One region of the Lysobacter sp. BMK333-48F3 genome, then DNA from elsewhere that is predicted to be linked to it. Evidence: predicted binding sites of a transcription regulator. Region 1 holds the regulator's gene; each other region holds the start of a gene.
What was found. Region 1 encodes sigma-54, which starts transcription at its own class of promoters, with help from an activator protein. Its sites were predicted from a motif close to TGGCACGNGCNTTGC; they were not measured.
Positions count from the first base shown of each region.

Region 2: a site for sigma-54 is predicted at 2,031-2,045, ahead of pgaA (poly-beta-1,6 N-acetyl-D-glucosamine export porin PgaA). Genes of this name have one in related genera too.
Region 3: a site for sigma-54 is predicted at 5,752-5,766, ahead of glnA (type I glutamate--ammonia ligase). Genes of this name have one in related genera too.

Region 1 covers NZ_JAIHOO010000001.1:156,795-163,896, reverse strand. The annotation lists gene rapZ (RNase adapter RapZ) at 1-183, opposite strand, end outside; gene hprK (HPr(Ser) kinase/phosphatase) at 231-1,181, opposite strand; gene K4L06_RS00495 (PTS sugar transporter subunit IIA) at 1,276-1,740, opposite strand; gene raiA (ribosome-associated translation inhibitor RaiA) at 1,795-2,121, opposite strand; gene K4L06_RS00485 (RNA polymerase factor sigma-54) at 2,349-3,767, opposite strand; gene lptB (LPS export ABC transporter ATP-binding protein) at 3,843-4,562, opposite strand; gene lptA (lipopolysaccharide transport periplasmic protein LptA) at 4,562-5,092, opposite strand; gene lptC (LPS export ABC transporter periplasmic protein LptC) at 5,073-5,621, opposite strand; gene K4L06_RS00465 (HAD hydrolase family protein) at 5,633-6,181, opposite strand; gene K4L06_RS00460 (KpsF/GutQ family sugar-phosphate isomerase) at 6,307-7,102, opposite strand, start outside.
Region 2 covers NZ_JAIHOO010000001.1:3,478,905-3,486,006, reverse strand. The annotation lists gene K4L06_RS14960 (GH92 family glycosyl hydrolase) at 1-1,769, opposite strand, end outside; gene pgaA (poly-beta-1,6 N-acetyl-D-glucosamine export porin PgaA) at 2,139-4,235, shown strand; gene pgaB (poly-beta-1,6-N-acetyl-D-glucosamine N-deacetylase PgaB) at 4,238-6,157, shown strand; gene pgaC (poly-beta-1,6-N-acetyl-D-glucosamine synthase) at 6,222-7,102, shown strand, end outside.
Region 3 covers NZ_JAIHOO010000001.1:1,845,589-1,852,690, forward strand. The annotation lists gene K4L06_RS07750 (tetratricopeptide repeat protein) at 1-948, shown strand, start outside; gene K4L06_RS07755 (YbhB/YbcL family Raf kinase inhibitor-like protein) at 1,125-1,751, shown strand; gene K4L06_RS07760 (RDD family protein) at 1,850-2,317, shown strand; gene K4L06_RS07765 (META and DUF4377 domain-containing protein) at 2,352-3,212, opposite strand; gene K4L06_RS07770 (hypothetical protein) at 3,316-3,510, opposite strand; gene K4L06_RS07775 (META domain-containing protein) at 3,550-3,966, opposite strand; gene K4L06_RS07780 (DUF2750 domain-containing protein) at 4,205-4,714, opposite strand; gene K4L06_RS07785 (undecaprenyl-diphosphate phosphatase) at 4,734-5,540, opposite strand; gene glnA (type I glutamate--ammonia ligase) at 5,844-7,102, shown strand, end outside.

The DNA of each region.
Region 1 (7,102 bases):
GTCGATGCTGACCGCGAGCTTGGTCGGCATGTCGTCTTCGGCGCGGATCACGTTCTGCACGAACTGCGGCAGCAGCTCGGCCGGCAGGTTGTCGACGCAGTAGAAGCCCAGGTCCTCGAGCGTGTGCAGGGCCACCGACTTGCCCGAGCCGGACATGCCGCTGACGATGACCAGGGTGAACAGACTCGGCTCAGGCGCGCCGGCGACGGGGTTGGATTCGGCCTCGGGGCTCACGATTCGCCACGCTCCAGGAAGTTGCTGTGCCGGGCGATGAACGCCGCGGCCGGGTCCAGGCCCTTCATGCGCAGGCTGTGCAAGCGCGTCGCCGCTTCGGTCAGCACGGCGAGGTTGCGGCCGGGCATGACCGGCAGGGTGATCATCGGCACGTCGAGGTCGAGCACGCGGCGGATGCCGGTGTCGCCGGTCAGGCGTTCGATGCCCGACGGCTGCGGTTCGCTCATCGGCCGGGTCAGGTGCACGATCAGGCGCAGGTACTTGTTGTTCTTGACCGCGGTGTCGCCGAACATCTGGCGGATGTTGAGCACGCCCAGGCCGCGCACTTCCAGCAGGTCCTGCAGCATGTCGGGGCAGGTGCCGTCGAGCACGTCGGGCGCGATCTGGGTGAACTCCGGCGCGTCGTCGGCGACCAGGCGATGGCCGCGGGTGACCAGCTCCAGCGCCAGCTCGCTCTTGCCCGAGCCGGATTCGCCGGTGATCAGCACGCCGATCGAATAGATCTCCATGAACACCCCGTGCAGGGTGATCTGCGGCGCCAGCGCGCGGGCCAGATGGTATTGCAGGTGATTGAGCAGCTCATGGCCGCGCCGCGGCGAGACCCACAGCGGGGTGTCGCTTTCCTCGGCGGCCAGGCGCAGGTCTTCGGGGCAGGGCTGGTCCTTGCTGATCACCAGCGCCAGCGGGCGGAACTGGATGATCTTCTCGATGGTTTCCCAGCGCAGGCGCGAGTCCAGGCCGTCGAGCCAGGTCAGTTCCTCGGTGCCGAGGATCTGCACCTTGTTCGGATAGATTGCATTGAGATAACCGGCCAGCGAAGGCCGCCGGGCCACCGTGTTGACCGCCTCGACCACCCGGCCGTCGCCGCGCTGGCCGGCGATCCAGCGCAGGTCGAGTCGGTCGCGCTGTTGTTCGAACAGGTCGCCTGCGCGGATGCTCTTGCTCATGGGGCCGCAGTGTACGAGCAAAGCGCCGCCGTGTCGCAGCCCGACCGCTGTCACGAATGTGTCGCGACCGGCGCCGCAACCGCGCGAACCGGACTCAGGCCGCGCTGCGCCGGCAGTGATCGAGCAGGCGGTCGGCGAGTTCGGCGCGGTCCGGCGCACTGCGCAGGCGTTCGCGGAAGCCGGCGTCGGCGAAGCGCTCGGCGAGCTCGGCCAACAGCTGCAGATGCTGTTGGATGTGGTGTTCCGGGATGGCCATCGCCAGCACCAGGTCGATCGGCTGGCCGTCGGCGGCGGCGAAATCGACCGGCGCGTTCAAGCGCAGGAAGGCGGCGCGGCTGGTTTCGACCAAGTCGGTGCGCGCGTGCGGAATGGCCACGCCGTGGCCGATCGCGGTGCTGGCGAGCCGCTCGCGCTCGCCCAGGCGGGTGCGCAGGGCGAGCGCGGCGGGAGAGTGGCCGTCGGCGAGCAGGCGGGCGGCCGAGTCGAGCACGGTATCGCGATCGCCGGGCTGGTCGAGGATCGCGACCCGATGCGCGCTCAGCAAATCGTAAAGCGGCATGACGGCGTGGATGGGTGACGCGGTGGGCGTTGCCTGTCTGGAAGCGTTATGGGCTCAGGCGATTTCGCCGTTGCGGGCCAGGCTTTCGCCGCGGTGATGATCGACCAGCTTGCTCTTGTGCTTCATCAGCAGGCGGTCGAGCTTGTCGGCGAGCAGATCGATCGCGGCATACATGTCGATCGCGGCGGCGTCGCAGTGCAGGGTGCGGCCGGCGAGCGAAACGGTGGCCTCGGCCCGATGGTCGGGCTTGTCCAGACTGAGCTGGGTACGCACGTCGAAGGGTTGGTCGTAATGGCGTTGCAGACGGGCCAGCTTGCTTTCCACGTAGTCGCGCAGGGCGTTGGTGACTTCGATCTGCTGGCCGTAGGTTTCGATACGCATCGGGGACCTCCTTCACGTCGCGGATGAATGCAGACAGGCTCAGGATCGGATCGCGGAGCGATCGCTCCGGAGCCTGGCTCACGCCCTGGCCGGAGCCAGGATGTCCAGCATCTCACTCTGGGCCGCAGGCGCAAGGGCCCGGCCTAGCACCTTGGTCGTAGGCCGGGCGCCGGGCATTGATTCGCAAGGATTTTTCCCGGCGGGTGGAATTTGCCGGGTGTGGCGGCCTAGCCGATGCGGACCCGGTCCTGCGAGGACGGGATGCTCATTGCTTCGCGGTACTTGGCCACCGTGCGCCGCGCCACCGGCACGCCGGTGGCCTTGAGGGTTTCGGCCAGACGCGCGTCGGACAAGGGTTTGCGCGGATTCTCGGCTTCGATCAGGCGCCGGATCATGGCCTGGATCGCGGTGCTGGAGGCCTCGCCGCCGGCGCCGGTGTCGATGCCGGAGGCGAAGAACGCGCGCAGCGGCAGGGTTCCGCGCGGGGTGCGCGCGTACTTGCGCGCGATCGCGCGCGAGACCGTGGATTCGTGCAGGCCGACTTCGTTGGCGACCTCGCGCAGGGTCAGCGGGCGCAGCGCGCTGTCGCCGAATTCGAGGAAACCGGCCTGCTGCTTGAGCAGGCAGCGGGCGACCTTGAGCAAGGTGTCGCCGCGCGCTTCCAGGCTCTTGAGCAGCCAGCGCGCCTCCTGCAGGTGGCCGCGCAGGTAGCTGGCGTCGGAGGCGCTGGCGTGGCGGATCATGCTCTCGTAGCCGCGGTGGATGCTGATCCGCGGCCGCATCGATTCGGCCAGGGCGACCCGCCACAGGCCGTTCTGGCGCCAGATCACCACGTCCGGGGTCACATAGGTGTCGCTGGAGACGGCGCCCATCTGCGAGCCCGGGCGGGGGTCCAGCGAGCGCAGCAACTGCACCGCGACTTCGACATCGGCGACGTCGAGCTTCAGTTCGGCGGCGATCCCGGCCGGGCCGATCCGCGGCAGGCGCTCCAGCGGGCCGTTGGCGATCTGCTGGGCCAGGGCCTTGCCCGGGGTGTCGTCGGACAAGGTGCCCAGCTGCAGATTCAGGCATTCGGCCAGCGAGCGCGCGCCGGCGCCGACCGGGTCGAAGCGCTGCACCTGGTGTAACACGGTGATCACTTCTTCTTCGCCCGGAGCCGGATTCAGCTCCGCAGCCAGCGAGGCGACGATCGAATTCATCGGCTCGCGCAGGTAGCCGTCGTCGTCGATGGCCTCGATCAGGGCCACGCCGATGCTGCGGTCGCGCGCCGACAGCGGACTCAGGTGCAACTGCCACAGCAGGTGGTCCTGCAGGGTTTCGGCGTTGGCGACCTGCTCGGCGGCGGGCGTTTCGTCGTCGTGGTCGGCCGGCCCGACCCGCTCGTACCAGGTCTCGCCGTCGTCCATGGTCCATTCCGGCTCGGGCGTCGGCGCCTCGGGGCCGTCCTCGGCGCCGGCCGTCGGGCGCGGTTCGTCCTCGCCGCCGGCGGAGGGCTCGGTCCAGTCGAGCAGGGGATTGCTCTCCACCGCCGTCGCCAGCTCGGCTTCCAGCTCCATAGCCGACAATTGCAGCAGGCGGATCGCCTGCCGCAGTTGCGGCGTCATTACCAGCTGTTGTCCGAGTGCGGCTTGGAGGCGGGGCTTCATGATCTTGGGCTGGTGCGATGGCGATCGGCCGAGTCGCACGCCTCGGGCGTCGTTTCGCGCCCGGCAACCGCTAGGTTACAGACGGAAAGTCTCGCCCAGGTAGACCCGGCGTACGTCCGGATTGGCCAGCAGCGCGTCCGGAGCCCCCTGCGCGAGCACGCCGCCGTCGTTCAGGATATACGCCCGGTCGCAAATGCCCAAGGTTTCGCGGACGTTGTGGTCGGTGATCAGCACGCCGATGCCGCGATTCTTGAGGTGGCGCACGATTCGCTGGATCTCGCCGACCGAAATCGGGTCGACGCCGGCGAAGGGTTCGTCGAGCAGCATCAGGCGCGGGCGCGCGGCCAGGGCGCGGGCGATCTCGACCCGGCGCCGCTCGCCACCGGACAGGCTGGCGCCGAGCTGGTCGGCGACGTGGGTGACCTGCAGCTCGTCCATCAGGCTGGCCAGCTCGCGTTCGATCCCGGCCTTGTCCAGGTCCTCGCGCAGCTCCAGCACCAGGCGCAGGTTGTCGGCCACGCTGAGCTTGCGGAATACCGACGGCTCCTGCGGCAGGTAGCCGACGCCGTACTTGGCCCGGGCGTACATCGGCTCGGCGGTGATGTCCTTGCCGTCGAGCACGATCTGGCCGGCATCGGCCGGGACCAGGCCGACGATCATGTAGAAGCAGGTGGTCTTGCCGGCGCCGTTGGGGCCGAGCAGGCCGACCACTTCGCCGGCGTCCAGGGTCAGGCCGAAGTCGCGCACGACCTCACGCGCGCGATAGGCCTTGCGCAGGCCCTGTGCGACCAGCATCAGCCGCCTCCCTTGGCCGGCTCGGCGGTCTTGTTCTTGGGCAGCATGCGGATGTTGACGCGGCCGCCGGTGCCGCCGCTCTCGACCTGGCCGGTCTTGGAGTTGTAGACGATGCGCTCGCTCTTGATGGTGTCGCCGTTCTTGTCGACGTAGGCGTTGCCGGTCAGGACGATGGTGTCCTTGGGTATGTCGTACTCGATCTTGTTGGCGCGGCCGTTGAACGGCGAGCCGTCGTCGAGCTCCTGCTTCAGCGTCGCCTGCGAGCCGGTCAGGGTGACGAAGCTGGGTTCGCCGCCGGCGCGCTTGATGTCGGCCTTGGCGGCATTGATGATCAATGTGCCTTGGGTGATCTTGACGTCGCCGGTGAGCACGCAGGGGCCGGAATCGTTGCTGATCGAGCAATTGCTGCTGTTGGCGCCGGCGTCCATCGGCTGGCTGCGGTCCGACGAGCGTGCGAACGCGGCCGCCGGCGCCAGCGCGAGGGCGGCGGCCAGGCACAGCGCGGGCCAGTTAGCGGGCTTTCGCTTCATAGCGGACCTTGACGTTGGGGATGGTGATGTTCTTGGTTTCGAGATCGGCCTGCAGTCCCGAGCCGGTCATTATAGTGCCCGGCTGAATCAACCTGACCGGAACCGCCGAAGTGGCCTTGTTGGCGTCGGGGAACACGTTCAGTTCCTCGGTGGCGATGTTGATCGGCTTGCCGTCGGCGTTGGTGCTGTCGGCCTTGACCTGGCCGCGCAGGCGCAGCTCGTCGCCTTCGGCGCTGACCCAGCCGCGCTGCGAATGCACTTCCCAGGGCCCGCCGTTGCCGCCGGCGCGCGGCGGCACCAGGAACACCGGGGTGGCGATGTCCATGGTCTTCTGGTTCGGGTCGCGCTCCAGCTTGGGCGCTCGCATGGTGAACGATTCCTTGCCCTGCTTGTCCAGCACCACCACTTCGAAGTCGTTGAGCACGTAGTCCGGGCGCACTTCGCCGCCGGCGCTGCCGGGCTTGTCGCGTTGCGACCACAGCGCCCAGCCGCTGAGCGCGGCGGCCGCCATCAGGATCAGGATCAGCATCCCGCGCCAGCTCATCCCAGCGCCCCCGCCAACGCCTGCTCGGCGTGGCCCTGCGCGCCCAGCAGCAGATCGCACAGCTCGCGCGCGGCGCCTTCGCCGCCGCGGGCGACCGTGCGCCAGTGCACCCGTTCGCGCACCCAGGGGTGGGCGTTGGCCGGCGCCACCGACAGGCCGACGTGCGGCAGCACGCGCAGATCGGCGAGGTCGTCGCCCATGAAGGCGACCTGGTCCAGGCCCAGGCCCAGGCCGGCGGCGATCTCGCTCACGCAGGCCAGCTTGTCGGCGACGTCGCCGTGCGCGGTCGCGCCGAGCTCGGCCGCGCGCTGGGCGGCGATCGCGCCGCCGCGCGCGGTGACGAAGTGCACCGCGATGCCGAACCGGCGCAGCAAGGCCAGGCCCTGGCCGTCCTGGACGTGGAAGCACTTCGACTCGCGCCCTTCGCTGTCGTAGATCAGCCGGCCGTCGGTCAGGGTGCCGTCCACGTCGAAACAGGCCAGGCGCACGCGCGCGGCGCGTTCGCGGATTTCGGCGGGGTAGTCGTTGAGGTGGCTGTAGGGCATGGAGCCGGGAATGGGGAATGGGGAGTCGGGAATTGGGAATCGGGAATCGGAGAATCAAATGCCGGGGATTGAAGCGCCGAGAACCGCTGTCCGATTCCCTATTCCCGATTCCCCATTCCCGGCTGTTAAACCACCCGAGCGCGCAACAGGTCGTGAATATTCAAGGCGCCGACCACGCGGCGTTCAGTGTCGACGACCAGCAGGCCGCTGATCTTGTGGGTTTCCATCAGCTGCGCGGCTTCGACCGCGAGCGCGTCGGCGCCGATGGTCTTGGGCGAGCGGGTCATGACTTCGGCGATCCGGGTCGAACGCAGGTCGACGCCGGCGTCGTCCAGGGTGCGGCGCAGGTCGCCGTCGGTGTAGAGGCCGATCAGGCGGTCCTCGGCGTCGACCACCGCGGTCATGCCCAGGCGCTTGTGGCTCATCTCGACCAAGGCCTCGCTGACGCTGGCGTCGGCGGACACCCGCGGCACGTCTTCGCCGGCGTGCATGATGTCGGTGATGTGCAGCAGCAGGCGCCGGCCGAGCGCGCCGGCCGGATGCGAGCGGGCGAAGTCGTCGGCGGTGAAGCCGCGCGCGTCGAGCAGGGCGACCGCGATCGCATCGCCCATCGCCAGCGAGGCGGTGGTGCTGGAGGTCGGCGCCAGGTCCAGCGGGCAGGCTTCGACCGGCACGCTGACGTCCAGGTGCACGTCGGATTCGCGCGCCAGGGTCGACTGCGGCCGGCCGGTCATCGCGATCAGGCGGTTGCCCTGGCGCTTGAGCACCGGCAGCAGCATCAGCACCTCGTCGCTCTCGCCCGAGTAGGACAGGGCCAGGACCACGTCGGCGTCGGTGATCATGCCCAGGTCGCCGTGGCCGGCTTCGCCCGGATGGACGTAGAAGGCCGGGGTGCCGGTCGAGGCCAGGGTCGCGGCGATC
Region 2 (7,102 bases), 3.3 Mb from region 1:
TGGGTCGGCGCCAGCAGCACATAGGCCGGCCAGCTGGTGCGGTAGGTGTCCCAGAAGCCGTTGTTGACGAACACCTTGCCGTCGACCACGGCCGCGCCGGTGACGGTGTCGCCGTCGGCGCCGGCGGCCGGCGCGAACGGGCTGGCGTAGCGGTACAGCGGCCGGTCGGCGGTGCCGGTGTTCTCGTAGCCGCTGTTCGGGTACAGGAACAGGCGGTACAGGTTGGAGTACAAGGTGGCCCGTTCGTGCTCGGGCGCGCCTTCGATGCGCACCGTGCCGAGCTTGGCGTCCCAGGCCGCGCGGGCGCGCTCGCGCACCGCGTCGAAGCCCTCGTCGGCGCCGATTTCCAGTTCCAGGTTGCGCTTGGCCTGCTCCACGCCGAGCAGCGAGGTGGCGATGCGCATCGTCAGCTGACGCGACGGATCCGCGCCGAGGTCGAAGCCGTACCAGGCCGACACCCGGTCGCGGCCCTTTTCGCGCGGCAGGCGCTCGCCGCCGCGCAGCGGCCGGTCGAAGCGGGCGTAGAAGTACAGCCGGGTGGCGCCGGTCGACAGCGAGCTGCGGCTGTCGCTCCAGCCGCTCAAGCTGCCGTCGTCGGGGTTCAGGCGGATATCGCCGTGTTCGTCGCGGTGATCGAACAGCAGCTGCGCGTTCGGGTCCGGGAAGGTGAAGCGCAGCATCGCCGCGTGGTCGGTCGGGGTCAGCTCGGCGACCAGCCCATTGTCGAAGCGCACCCGGTAGTAATCGGCGCGCGCGGTCTCCTGGTCGTGGCCGAAGCTCAGCGCGCGCTTGCCGCGATCGAATTCGGGCCGGGCGCTGCCGATCGCCGGCAGGATGTGGAAGGTCTGGCGGTCGCCCATCCACGGGCTGGGCTCGTGCGACAGCGCCAAGGCCTCCAGGCGCGGCCGGTTGTCGTCGCCGTTGCGCTCCTGGTACTGGTAGATCCAGTGCGAACCGGCGTTGGTGGTCGGGGTCCAGAAATTGAAGCCGTGCGGCAGCGCGACCGCGGGAAAGGTGTTGCCGCGCGAGAAGCGCGCATTGGAATTGCTGCCGCGGCGGGTATCGACATAGTCGCTGGGCCGCGGCGCCGGGCCCTTGGCCTGCGGCATGCGCTCGATGCGCAGGTCGTCCAGCCAGCCGCGGAACGGCGCGGCGTGGTCGGCGTCGTGCACGACCAGGATGCGGCGCACGCGGCGCCCGGCCGCGACTTCGCCGATCCGGCTGGACACCGCATTCCACTGGTCGGGATACAGCAGCCGCGCCAGGCCCTGCCCGCGCGCGGTCAACGGTTGGCCGTACGCGTCCGTCGGCGCGTGTTGCGACAACCGGCTGCCGTCGTCGAATTCCAGGTCGATCGCGACGTAACCGGACGTGTTGCGCAGGTCGTCGGCCGGCACCGCGGCCTTGCGTCCCGACACCCGCGCATCCGACAGCGGGAACAGGCGATACGACAGCACGCTGTCCTTGCTCAGCGCCAGGTCGACGTCGAACGCCTGCAGGCGCTGTTCGCGCCCGCCTTCGCCCTGGTAGCGCAACGAGCGCAGGCCGGTGAAACCGACCCCGGGCTTGGCGGTCAGCGCAGCGGCCGCGTCCGGGCCGCCGTCGACGTGCAGCGAGCCCGGCACATCCGCCGCATCGGCCGGCACCGGCTCGCCGGTTTCGAACGAGGTCGCGAAGCTGCGCGGTACCGCCGCCGACGCCTGCGCGGCGCACAGCGCCGCCGCGACGGCGATGGCCAGACTCGCGTTGCGCGCGATGCGAACGCCCACCTCTTGCTGCCGTTCGCCGCGAACGCGACGCCCCTTTTCGCTCAACGCATCGCCCAACGCCATGCCCCGCTCCCATGCTCGCGCGACGTCGCGCCGCGCCCGCTGGCGAAGCTGTGACACGTCGTTTCGCCCGATTTAAATCGATCTAAAACGAAGCTGTCAAACCGCGCCGCAACATTGGGAAGCACTGCACACATTACGCAAAATCCAATCCAGACAAGCACTTCGGCGCAAAAATCAAGCCCGCGATTCACGGCGCTTTGGCACAGCTTTTGCGTCAATGGGGCCATAACTCAATGTGATGTAGTTCACATTTTTCATTCGCGTCACGGACCCGGTCGCGTCTTCCCCCACGGATCTTGGTGGTTCATGCCGATTACGCATCGCCTTTCTTACGCTCTTGCCTTCGCCCTGGTTTCTGCTAGCTCAATTTGCCCATTTTCGTCAGTTTCTGCCTCTGAGAGTCAAAACAAGTACGCCAGCCCTCTCTCTGAGTCTCCGCTGCCCGAGATCGAGCGCCTGCGCGCCGACCGGCAGTGGCTGGCGGCCTTGTCGCGCATCGAAGCCGCCCTCGCCGCCCGCCCCGGCGACGAGGCCCTGCTGCGCCTGCAGGTGCTGACCCTGGCCGACCTCGGCAACGCCCATCGCGCCTGGAGCCTGTACCGCGAACGCCCCGGCTTGTTCAGCGCCGACGAGCGCCAGCGCCTGGAATCCAATCGCCTGGCGCGGATGGTGGTGTGGGGCGGGCTGTACCCGGAGAACGAAGAACAGCGGCTGGAGGAAATCCGCGCCGCGCGCAGCGCGATCGCCGAATACCGCCAGGGCCAGAGCGAGAGCCAGCGCCAGGCCGACCTGCGCACGCGCTTCGACGAACTGGTGATGCTCAACATCCTCGAGCGCCACGCCGAAGCGGTGCAGAACTATCGCCAGCTGCAGGCCGAAGGCGTCGAAGTGCCTCTGTACGCCCTGGCCCGGGTCGGCGCCTCGCTGCTGGCCGCGCGCCACCCCGAGGAAGCGGCGACGGTGCTGGAACGGGTCGTCCGCGAGATGCCGGAAGACCACGATTCGCAGTTGCAGCTGGCCTATGCCTATTCCGAAGCCGAGCGTTTCGACGACGCGAAAAAACAACTGGAGAAGATCAAGGCCGCCGAGCCGGCCTTCGTGCGCGTGCCCGGGGCCAAGGTCAGCCACGCCAACTGGCGCCATTACGACGCCGACACCAACCTGATCATGGTCGGCCTGTACGGCGAAGACACCGTCGGCGCGCAGCGCGGCCTGGAAGCGCTGGCGGCGATCGGCCCGAACAACGCCGGCCTGCAGACCAACCTCGGCGTCGCCTACCAGCGCCGCGGCTGGACCGAACGCGCGCTGGAACGCTTCCGCATGGCCAGCACCCTGGAGCCGACCAGCGTCGGCGCGCGGATCGGCCAGATCGGCGCCTATCTCGAACACGACCGGGTCGACCTGGCGCGTCCGATCCACGACGAACTGCTGGCCCGCCGCGAACGCGACGTGCAGGTGCGGCAGATGCGCGAGTCCTGGGAAAGCCGGCTGGGCTGGCAGTGGCAGGTGTCGACCTCGAGCCATCGCAGCCGCGCCGACGGCGGCGGCGACAGCGCCTCGCCGCTCGGCAGCCGCGACGGCACCCACCGGGTCGAGATCAGCAGCCCGCTGATCCACGACCGCTGGCGCCTGACCGCGCACGCCCAGGACGCCTGGGCCGACTACCCGGGCGAACGCGTGCACGACCGCCGCCAGGGCATCGGCGCGAGCTACGCCTACGACCGGCTCAGCCTCGGCTTCGGCGTCGACCGCGCCAGCGACCGCTGGCTCGGCCGCGACGACCGCACCGGTTATTACCTCGACGCCGGCTGGCGTTTCGACGACGCCTGGCGCGGCAGCGCGTCCTGGTACCGGCAATCGCCGGACGCTTCGCTGCAGGCGCGCCGCGCCGGCATCGACGCCGACGCGCTGAGCCTGGGCCTGCGCTGGACCCCGAGCGAGCGCACCGCGCTCGACGCCCGCGTGCAGCAGCTGCGCTACAGCGACGACAACCGGCGCAGCGCGCTGACGCTGGCGCTGAACCAGCGCGCCTACACCCGTCCGCATCTGCAGGTCGACGGCCTGGCCGAACTCTCGGCCAGCCGCGCCAGCCGCCGCGACGCCGACGTGCCCTACTTCAACCCCAGCCGCGACGCCTCGCTCAATCTCGGCCTGCGCGTCAACCACGTCGCCTGGCGCCGCTACAGCCATCACCTGCTGCAGCGCTTCACCGCCTACGCCGGCCCGTACTGGCAACAAGGCTACGGCAGCGCCTGGGTGCCGCAGCTGCGCTACGAACACGAATGGGGCCTGGGCACCGGCCGCACCCTGACTTACGGCCTGAACTGGTCGCGCCCGGTCTACGACGGCCGGCGCGAGGACCGGCTCGGCTTCGATCTGAACTTCCGTTGGGGAGAGCAATGAACATGGATGGAACCCTCCCCGCCGCAACCCGCCACGCCACCCTACTGCCGCGCACCCGCGCGCTGCGCGCGTTGCGCGGCCTGCTCGCCGCCGCCGCGCTGGCCCTGGCCGCGCTGGCGCCGGCCCAGGCCGACGAACTGCTGGTGCTGAGCTACCACGACGTGCGCGACGACGTCGCCCGCAAGGGCGACCCCGACGCCTACGCGGTCAGCACCCAGAACTTCGCCGCCCACCTGGACTGGCTGTCCGGCCACGGCTACCGTCCGGTGTCGCTGAGCCAGGTCATCGCCGCTTCGCGCGGCGAGCAGCCGCTACCGCCCAAGGCGGTGCTGCTGACCTTCGACGACGGCCTGCGCAGCATCTACACCCACGCCTTCCCGCTGCTGCGCGCCTACGGCTATCCGGCGCTGATGGCGGTGGTGACCTCGTGGGTCGATCTGCCGCGCGACCAGCAGGTCGACTACGGCCCGCGCATGTTCACCCACGACGACTTCGTCACCTGGGACCAGTTGCGCGAGATGCAGGCCTCGGGCCTGATCGAGATCGCCTCGCACAGCCACGCCCTGCACCGCGGCGTGACCTCCAACCCGCAGGGCAACAGCATGCCGGCGGCGATCACCCGGGTGTGGGATCCCAAGGCCGAGCGCTACGAAACCGAAGCCGAGTACCTGGCGCGGATCCGCAAGGACCTGGGCGACAGCGTCGCCGCGATCAAGCGCGAACTCGGCGTCGCCCCGCAGTCGGTGGTGTGGCCGTACGCGGCCTACAACAGCCAGACCAACGCCATCGCCGACCAGCTCGGCATGCAGGTCACCTTCGACCTGGAAGGCCGCCACCAGACCCTGCGCCGCGACCTGCACGGCCTGGCCCGGCTGCTGGTGTTCGACAACCCGACCGTCAACGACCTGGCCTACGAACTGCGCCACGACGAAGCGCTGGACGGCCTGCGCGCGCTGCAGGTCGACCTGGACTACGTCTACGACGCCGACCCGGCGCAGCAGGCGCGCAACCTGGACAAGCTGATCGAACGGGTCAAGCAGGTCGGCCCCAGCCACGTGTTCCTGCAGGCCTTCGCCGACCCCGACGGCAACGGTTCGGCCGACGCGCTGTACTTCCCCAACCGGCACCTGCCGATGCGCGCCGACCTGTACAACCGGGTCGCCTGGCAGCTCAAGACCCGCGCCGGGGTCAAGGTGTTCGCCTGGTTGCCGGTGCTGGGCTACGAACTGCCCGACGCCGCGCTGCGCCAGCGTCTGGCGATCGCCGCCAGCAACCCCAAGGAAACCTTCCGCCTCAATCCGTTCCAGCCGCAGGCGCGCCAGATCGTCGCCGACATCTACGAAGACCTGGCGGTCAGCGGCTACACCGAAGGCCTGCTGTTCCACGACGACGCCCTGCTGCGCGACGACGAACTGCGCGGCCAGGCGCCGGAGCAGGCCGCGCAGCGCACCCAGGCGCTGATCGAGTTCACCCAGGAGCTGACCCGCGCCGCCGGCAAATGGCGGCCCAAGCTGATCACCGTGCGCAACCTGTTCGCCGAGCCGGTACTGCGCCCCGACAGCGAGCGCTGGTTCGCCCAGAACCTGGCCGCGTTCAACCAGGCCTACGACTACACCGCGGTGATGGCGATGCCGTGGATGGAGAACAGCCGCGAGCCGCAGGCCTGGATGGACCGGCTGGTGGCGCAGGTGGCGCGCTCGCCCAGCGGCCTAGCGCGGACCATTTTCGAGCTGCAGACCGTGGACTGGCGCGACGACAAGCCGATCCCGGCACAACGGTTGAAGACCATGGCGCGGCGCCTGCAGGCCGCCGGCGTGCGCCATCTGGCCTGGTACCCGGACAACTTCATCGACGACCTGCCCTCGACCGCCGACGCGCGCGAAATCATGTCCGCGCGCGGCTTCCCCTACATCGAACGCTGAGTCCGCCCCGGCGCTGGAGCGCCGGGCCCTTCCACCGCGCACGCGCCCCTTACCGGAGACTGCCATGTACGACGTTCTCAGCGCCCTGCTCGCGGTGTCGTTCAAGTTCGCCTTCTATTACCCGATCGTGATGTCGTTCTTCTGGATCGCAGGCGGGCTGTACTACTACCTGCGCCGCGAGCGCCACGCCCGCGGCCGCACCGACCCGCCGGCGCTGGACGCGGCGCCGTTCGTGTCGATCCTGATCCCCTGCCACAACGAGGGCGACAACGTGCGCGAAACCATCGCCTCGGCGATGGCCCAGCGCTATCCCTCGTTCGAGGTGATCGCGATCAACGACGGCAGCGGCGACGATACCGGCGAGAAGCTCAACCTACTCGCCGCGCAGTACCCGCAGCTGCGCGTGGTCCACCTCGACCGCAACCTGGGCAAGGCCAACGCCATGCGCATGGGCGCGCTGGCGGCGCGCTCGGAGTACCTGGTCTGCATCGACGGCGACGCCTTGCTGGACGAATACGCCACCCACTGGATGGTCTGGCACCTGTGTTCGGGCGCGCGGGTCGGCGCGGTCACCGGCAACCCGCGCATCCGCAACCGCTCGACCCTGCTCGGCCGCCTGCAGGTCGGCGAGTTCGCCTCGATCATCGGCATGATCAAGCGCGCCCAGCGCGTCTACGGCCGCATCTTCACCGTCTCCGGGGTGATCTGCGCCTTCCGCCGCACCGCCCTGCACCAGATCGGCTACTGGTCCGACAGCATGGTGACCGAGGACATCGACATCAGCTGGCGCCTGCAGATGAACCACTGGGACATCCGCTACGAGCCCAATGCGATGTGCTTCATCCTGATGCCGGAAACCGTGCGCGGGCTGTGGAAGCAGCGCCTGCGCTGGGCCCAGGGCGGCGTCGAAGTGCTGATGCGCCATACCCGCGACCTGTTCTCGTG
Region 3 (7,102 bases), 1.7 Mb from region 1:
GTCCAGGGCCTGGCCGAGCGAGATCCCGACGCCGCGGTCGAGCGCATCGAGCGCCTGATCGCGATGGCCGCCGACCCGCTGGTCAAGCGCGAACTGCGCCAGCTGCTGGGCCGTTCGCTGGATCTGGCCGGCCAGCCCGCCGCCGCCGCCGCGACCTGGGCCGAACTGCACGCCGAAGTCGCCGACCAGCGCCTGCCGCGTAACGCGATCAGCGCGCGCGGCAGCGACGAGTGGCCGGCGCTGGCGCCGATCGCCGACGGCAGCCGCGGCATCCTGCTGCTGTGGGGCGCGCCGGGCTCGCAGATCGAGCGCGTCGCCCAGGTGCTGCGCCTGGCCGGCGCGCCGCTGCTGGTCGATCGTTTCGGCGCGCAACCGCCGACCGATCCCTTGCAGCGTTACGGCACGGTCGACGAACTGGTCGCCGGCAAGCTCGATCCGGCCTTCCTGGCCAAGCTCTACCGCGCCGCCCTGCCGGCGCGCGGCGCCGCCGACGGCCCGGTGTTCGACTGGCTGCTGTGGTGGGACAACGCCCTGCTGCGCGCGCTGCGGCCGAACCTGGCCGAGGCGCTGTTGCTGATCGCGGTGCGCGACCCCCGCGACATGCTGCTGGACTGGCTGGCCTACGGCAGCCCGACCCCGTACGCGCTGGAGACGCCGGAAGCCGGCGCGCGCTGGCTGGCGCGCCTGCTCGAGCAGATCGCCGACCTGCACGAACGCGAGCTGTTCCCGCACGCGCTGATCAAGCTCGACGAGATCGGCCAGGATCCCGGCGCGATCGCCCAGACGATCGCCGACACCCTGCGCGTGCAGATCTCGCTGCCCGAAGGCGTCGGCCTGGGCGGCGAACGCTTGCCGCCGGGCCGTTGGCGCGAGTACGGCGAGGCGCTGGGCGAATGCTTCGCCGTGCTGACCCCGGTCGCGCGCCGGCTGGGCTATCCCGAGCAGTGATCCGGGCCGCCGCGCGCGTTCGCGCGCGCGGCCTCGGCGTATCGTCGATGCCCTGAGCGTCGTGTCTTGGCGCGCCGCGATCCGGGCGGCGCGAAATACTTTCTTGCAAGCGGTCAGCTCGAGAGTCGCCTGCTCAAGAGCCGCCGTCTCAAGAGCCCATGTCAGGAGGAGTTCCGATGCGCATCCACAGCAACAGCTTCGAGCACGGCCAGCGTCTGCCGGCCGAGTTCGCCGCCGGCCAGGCCAGCGGCGACGGCTACGGTTTCGCCGCCAACCGCAACCCGCACCTGGCCTGGGACGAGGTGCCCGCCGGGACCCGTTCGTTCGCGCTGATCTGCATCGACCCCGACGTGCCGACCGTGGCCGAGATGGTCGGACGCGCCGACGTGCAGATTCCCGAGCACCAGGTGCGTGGCGATTTCATCCACTGGGTGGTCGCCGACCTGCCCGCCGAGCTGCGCGAGATCGCCGCCGGCGGCTGCAGCGACGGCGTGGTCGCGCACGGCAAGCGCGATCCGGCCGGCCCCGCCGGCTCGCGCCAGGGCCTGAACGACTACACCGGCTGGTTCGCCGCCGATCCGGACATGGCCGGGGATTGGTACGGCTACGACGGCGCCTTCCCGCCGCCGAACGACCTGCGCCTGCACCGTTATTTCTTCCGCCTGTTCGCGCTCGACGTCGAGCGGCTGGAACTGGATCCGCGCTTCACCGCTGCGGACGTGTTCTACGCCATCCAGGGCCACGTGCTCGGCCAGGCGACGACCTACGCGACGTATTCGTTGAATCCCGCGGTCGCGGGCTGAGCGCGGCAGGCCGCGTCGAAGCACATTCGTCGCGGATTGCGGCCCGGCGGCGGCCGGCTTAGAGTCGGCGCCGTCGATCCGATGGAGCGGTGCAGCGCATGGAAGAGCAACCCAACCCCTACCACGCGCCGCAGGCGGCGGTGGCCGTGCCGGAACGGGTCGGCGCCCTGGCCGATGCCAGCCGCAGCCGGCGCCTGGCCAATCACGTGATCGATACCTTGGCGATGTTGGCGATGATGTTCGCCGGCACCCTGGCGTATGCGTTGATCGCCGGCGATGCCGCGGTCGAGGCGCTTGAGCAGCCGAACCTGGCGCGCGACATCGGCTTCAACATCGTGCTGATGCTGGTCTACTACGTGCCGCTGGAAGGCATGTTCGGCGCGACCCTGGGCAAGCTGGTCACCGGTACCCGGGTGGTCGACGACCGAGGCTGGCCGCCGAGCTGGGGCCAGGTGCTGGGCCGCACCGCATGCCGGCTGATTCCGTTCGAGCCGCTGTCGGTCCTGATCTCCGGGCGCGGCTGGCACGACCGCCTGCCGCGCACCCGGGTGGTGCGGACGCGCTGAGCGCGCCCGCAACCGGCCGCTCGGCCGGCGCCGCTCAGCGCTTGGGCGCGACCAGCTCGCTCTCGACCACCATGTCGAGCACGTAAGCCACCGACGAGGCGTCGGCCGGCGGGTTCTTGATGTCGAACTTCTTCACCCGCACCACGTTGCGCACGCCGGGCTCGTGGGTGTAGCCCTCGATCTCCTGGTACAGGAACTGCCATTCGCCTTCCGGCTTCAGCGCCACGCCGTTGGCGTCGTACTTGCGCTCGCGCACCCACAGGCACTGATGGTTGGGGATCAGCGGATGCGGGCAGGTGCGGCGCTGGGCGTCGACTTCGAAGAACGCGGTCGCGCCCGGGCCGCCGTAGCGGGTTTCCGCGGTCGCTTCGCCGCTGAGTTCGAGCTTGGCGCCCGAGGCGGTGGTCAGCAGCAGGCGCGGCTGCGGCGCTTCGCCCTGGATCGCGTACTGGGCGCTGCCTTCCAACTGCTTGGCGATCTCGCTGTCCATCTGCATCAGGCGCTGGTCCTGGCAGGCCATCAGCGTGGTCTGGAAGGACTTGATCTCGAGCTTGTCGCCGGCGAGCGCATACGCGGCGCCGGCGCGGTTGCAGCCGCCGGACACGCCGACGCGGCCGTCGCGGAAACTCAGTTGCAGGCCGTACTTGCCTTCGCGTTGCAGCAGCGCGATCGGCTTGCCGGCGGCGTCGCTGGCGCGCTCCAGGTTCCAGACGTAGGCGGGCAGCTCGATCGCGGACGCGGCCGGCGCCGGGTCGGACTTGGCCGCATCCAGTGCGGCGCTCTCGGGCTTGGCGCCGGCGTCGGCGCCGTCGTGGTTGGTCGAGGGCGCAGCGCAGGCGGCGAGCAGAACGCTGGACAGCGCGGCGGCGAGGAGCAGGGGGCGTTGGATATTCATGGGGCGCAATGATCCGGGTTGAGCTGCGAAGATCGGATCAACGGCCCCGCGCGCGCAGTGGGGTTGGGCGCGTTCAGCCGCGGGTTTGGTTCGCTTGCGCCGCTCAGGGCTGCGCGGGTGCGGCGACCGTGTCGCCCTGCGCTGCGACTTGAGCCAGCGGTGCGGCATCGGCGATCTCTTCGACCCGATACACGCCCAGCGAGCAGGCCTGTCCGCTCAGGCTCGGGTAATGGCGCGTTTGCAGCACTTGGCGCCGGCCGGGCTGGGGACGCGGGCCATCGAAGACGTGCAGCGGCAAATCGAACCATTCCGGTGCCGGCTGCGGCCTGTCGTCGCTTCAGCGATCCGGCACCGTCTTCAATACCGCTGCGTCGACCAGTTCCATGCGCGAGCCGTCGTCGGCGATCGCATGCAGCGTCCACACGCGCCGCTGCCAATCGATGGAAATGCGCGTATCGAGCAGCGGCTGGGCGAAGAAGGCGCGCTCGGCCGCCATGTCGCGCCGACAGCCGGCGGTGGTTTCCACCGTATCGAGCCGGCGGTCGCGCAGCAGCCGGCCGCCTTCGACCCGGTAAGCGCCGCTGACGGTGTTGCACACGCCGATCAATTCGTAGCTGCCGTTGCGGAAGCGGGCGCGCAGATCGCGCCCGAGCTTGAGGTTCAATGCGGCCACCGGCTTGCCGTGGGCGTCGCGGGCCCATACCGGTCGCCAGTCGACCGACTGCAGCCGCTCGGCCAGGCGGGCGTCCGGCATGGCGGCTACAGACCGCGCAGCGGCAGGCTGGGTAGCGACAGGCTGGGTAGCGACAGGCTGGGTAGCGGCCGGCGGCTTTCCCGCCGCCTCGGCCGCTGCGGCCGTCGCCGTCGCGCCGGCGAGCGAAAGCGCCAAGATCAACCGATGCATGAGGACCTTCCTGGTCGGAGGCCGCGAACCGCGCCGGCCGGAGCTGCGATCTTAGCGGCGCGCCGGCGACAAAGCCGGGAGCCGGCGCTCAGTCCTTGGGCTGGGCGAACTTCTGCGCCAGCGCGCGCCGCGCCTGCTCCAGGTCGATGCCTTCGGCGGCGCTGTCGCCGGCCTCGTCCGCCTCGCCGTCGCCGGCCTGGTCGGCGAGCAAGGCATCCAGGTGGGCCAACACCTGCGCCGGCGCGACCGCCGCGCATTGCCGCTGCGCATTCGGGAACACGCCGACCAGCAGGCCGTCCTGGTCCAGCGCCGGCACGGCGCGCTCGCGCCAGGCGGCCAGTTCGCGCGAGGCCGGCGCGTAGTCCCGGAGCTTGGCCGCCGAGGCCAGGCTGGCCTGCGCGGTCTCGGCCGAGGGCCATACCGGCAGCAGTTCCTGGCCGTCTTCGTCGAACAGGGTGAGCACGTAGTCGCCGGACACCGCGACCCACAGCCGGCCCTCGCGCGCGACCGCGTCCAGCCAGGCCGCGTAGCGTTCCGGCGCCGACAGTTCCAGGTAATCGAGCAGGCGTTGCGGATCGGATTCGTCGAGGTCGTGCATGGCGGGCTCCGGAAGGCGATCAGCTGCCCGACGGCATCAGCAGCAACAGCGCCGCGCCGAACACGAAGCGGTAGATCGCGAAAGCGGTGAAACGATGGGTCTGGATATAGCGCAACAGCCACTTCACCGCGATGAAGGCGGTCACCGCCGAGGCGACGAAGGCCACCCCGAGCGCGTTCCAGTCCTCGTTCGCGGCCGCCGGCGTGCCGAGCACGTCGAGCAGTTCGTAGCCGGTGGCGGCGAACATGGTCGGGATGCCGACCAGGAAGGTGAACTCGGTCGCCGCGGCGCGGCTGGTGGTGCCGGCGAGCAGGGCGATGAAGATGGTCGCGCCCGAGCGCGAGGTGCCGGGGAACACGCCGGCGATCACCTGGGCGATGCCGACCAGGATCGCCACGGTCCAGGTGATCGCGCTGCGCTCGCCGAGCGCGGCGGCGCGCTTGGCGGCGAAATGCTCGGCCGCGATCATCCACACCCCGCCCAGCACCAGCGCCCAGGCGATCGGCAGGACCTGGTCGGGCAACTGGAAGCCGGCCTTCTTGACCGCGATGCCGAGCACCGCGGTGACGCCGAACGCGGCGCCGAGCTTGAACAGGTAGTCGCGGTTCTCGCGCCGGGAGAAGCCGGTGGCCAGTTCCCACAGCCGCTTCCAGTAGATCACCACCACCGCCAGGATCGCGCCGGCCTGGATCGAGATGTTGAACAGGTCCGAGCGGTGGCCGAGCCAGTGCTGGGCGATCAGCAGGTGACCGGTGCTGGAAATCGGCAGGAATTCGGTGATGCCTTCGATGATGCCCAGGATCAGGGCGGCTAACAGGTCGGTCATTTCGGGGCTTGGGGGGAATGGGGATCGGGAATGGGGAATAGGGAATCGGATGGAGCGCGCGGCCGGGGGCGCCGCGGCGGGCCAGGATAGCGGAAAGCTTGATGTTCCAAGATGGTGCAAATGGCCGAAATCGCGCACCAAGTTGGGTCGATTGATCGATCTGTCTAACAGGTTGTGCTTTTAAATCAGAGGTTTGCGCAGGATAAAAAGTTGGCATGCCGCTTGCTATCTCTCAGGCAGGCGGCCCCAATGCCCTTGCTTCGCACCATTCTCCATTCCCGACTCCCCATTCCCGGATCAGCCATGTCCCTCGAACACGTCGAAAAGCTCATCAAGGACCACAAGGTCGAATTCGTCGATCTGCGCTTCACCGACATGCGTGGCGTGCAGCACCACGTGACCTTCCCGAAGTCGATCGTCGAGCCGGCGCTGTTCGAGGACGGCAAGATGTTCGACGGCTCCTCGATCAGCGGCTGGAAGGGCATCAACGAGTCCGACATGATCCTGCTGCCGGATTCGACCACCGCGTTCCTGGATCCGTTCACCGCCGATCCGACCCTGGTCCTGACCTGCGACATCCTCGACCCGGCCACCATGCAGGCCTACTCGCGCGATCCGCGCGGCGTGGCCAAGCGCGCCGAGGCCTACCTGAAGTCCAGCGGCATCGCCGACCAGGCCTTCTTCGGTCCGGAACCGGAATTCTTCATCTTCGACTCGGTGCGTTACGCCAACGAGATGGGCCACACCTTCTTCCACATCGACTCGGAAGAGGCGCACTGGAATTCGGCGCGCGAATACGAAGGCGGCAACAGCGGCTACCGTCCGGGCATCAAGGGCGGCTACTTCCCGGTCGCTCCGCTGGACTCGCTGCACGACATCCGCGCCGAGATGTGCAAGACCCTGGAGCAGGTCGGCATCGAAGTCGAAGTGCACCACCACGAAGTGGCCAACGCCGGCCAGTGCGAAATCGGCACCAAGTTCAACTCGCTGGTCGCCAAGGCCGACGAGCTGCTGACGATGAAGTACATCATCAAGAACGTCGCCCACCGCAACGGCAAGACCGCGACCTTCATGCCCAAGCCGATCGTCGGCGACAACGGCAGCGGCATGCACGTGCACCAGTCCTTCGCCAAGGGCGGGGTCAACCTGTTCTCCGGCGACGGCTACGGCGGCCTGTCGCAGATGGCGCTGTGGTACATCGGCGGCGTGTTCAAGCACGCGCGCGCGATCAACGCCTTCACCAACTCGGGCACCAACAGCTACAAGCGCCTGGTGCCGGGCTACGAAGCGCCGGTGATGCTGGCCTACTCGGCCCGCAACCGTTCGGCGAGCTGCCGCATTCCGTACGTGGCCAACCCGAAGGCGCGCCGCATCGAGATGCGCTTCCCCGACCCGATCCAGTCCGGCTACCTGACCTTCGCCGCGCTGATGATGGCCGGCCTGGACGGCATCAAGAACCAGATCGACCCGGGCGCGCCCAGCGACAAGGACCTGTACGACCTGCCGCCGGAAGAGGAGAAGGGCATCCCGACCGTGTGCCACTCGCTCGACCAGGCCCTGGA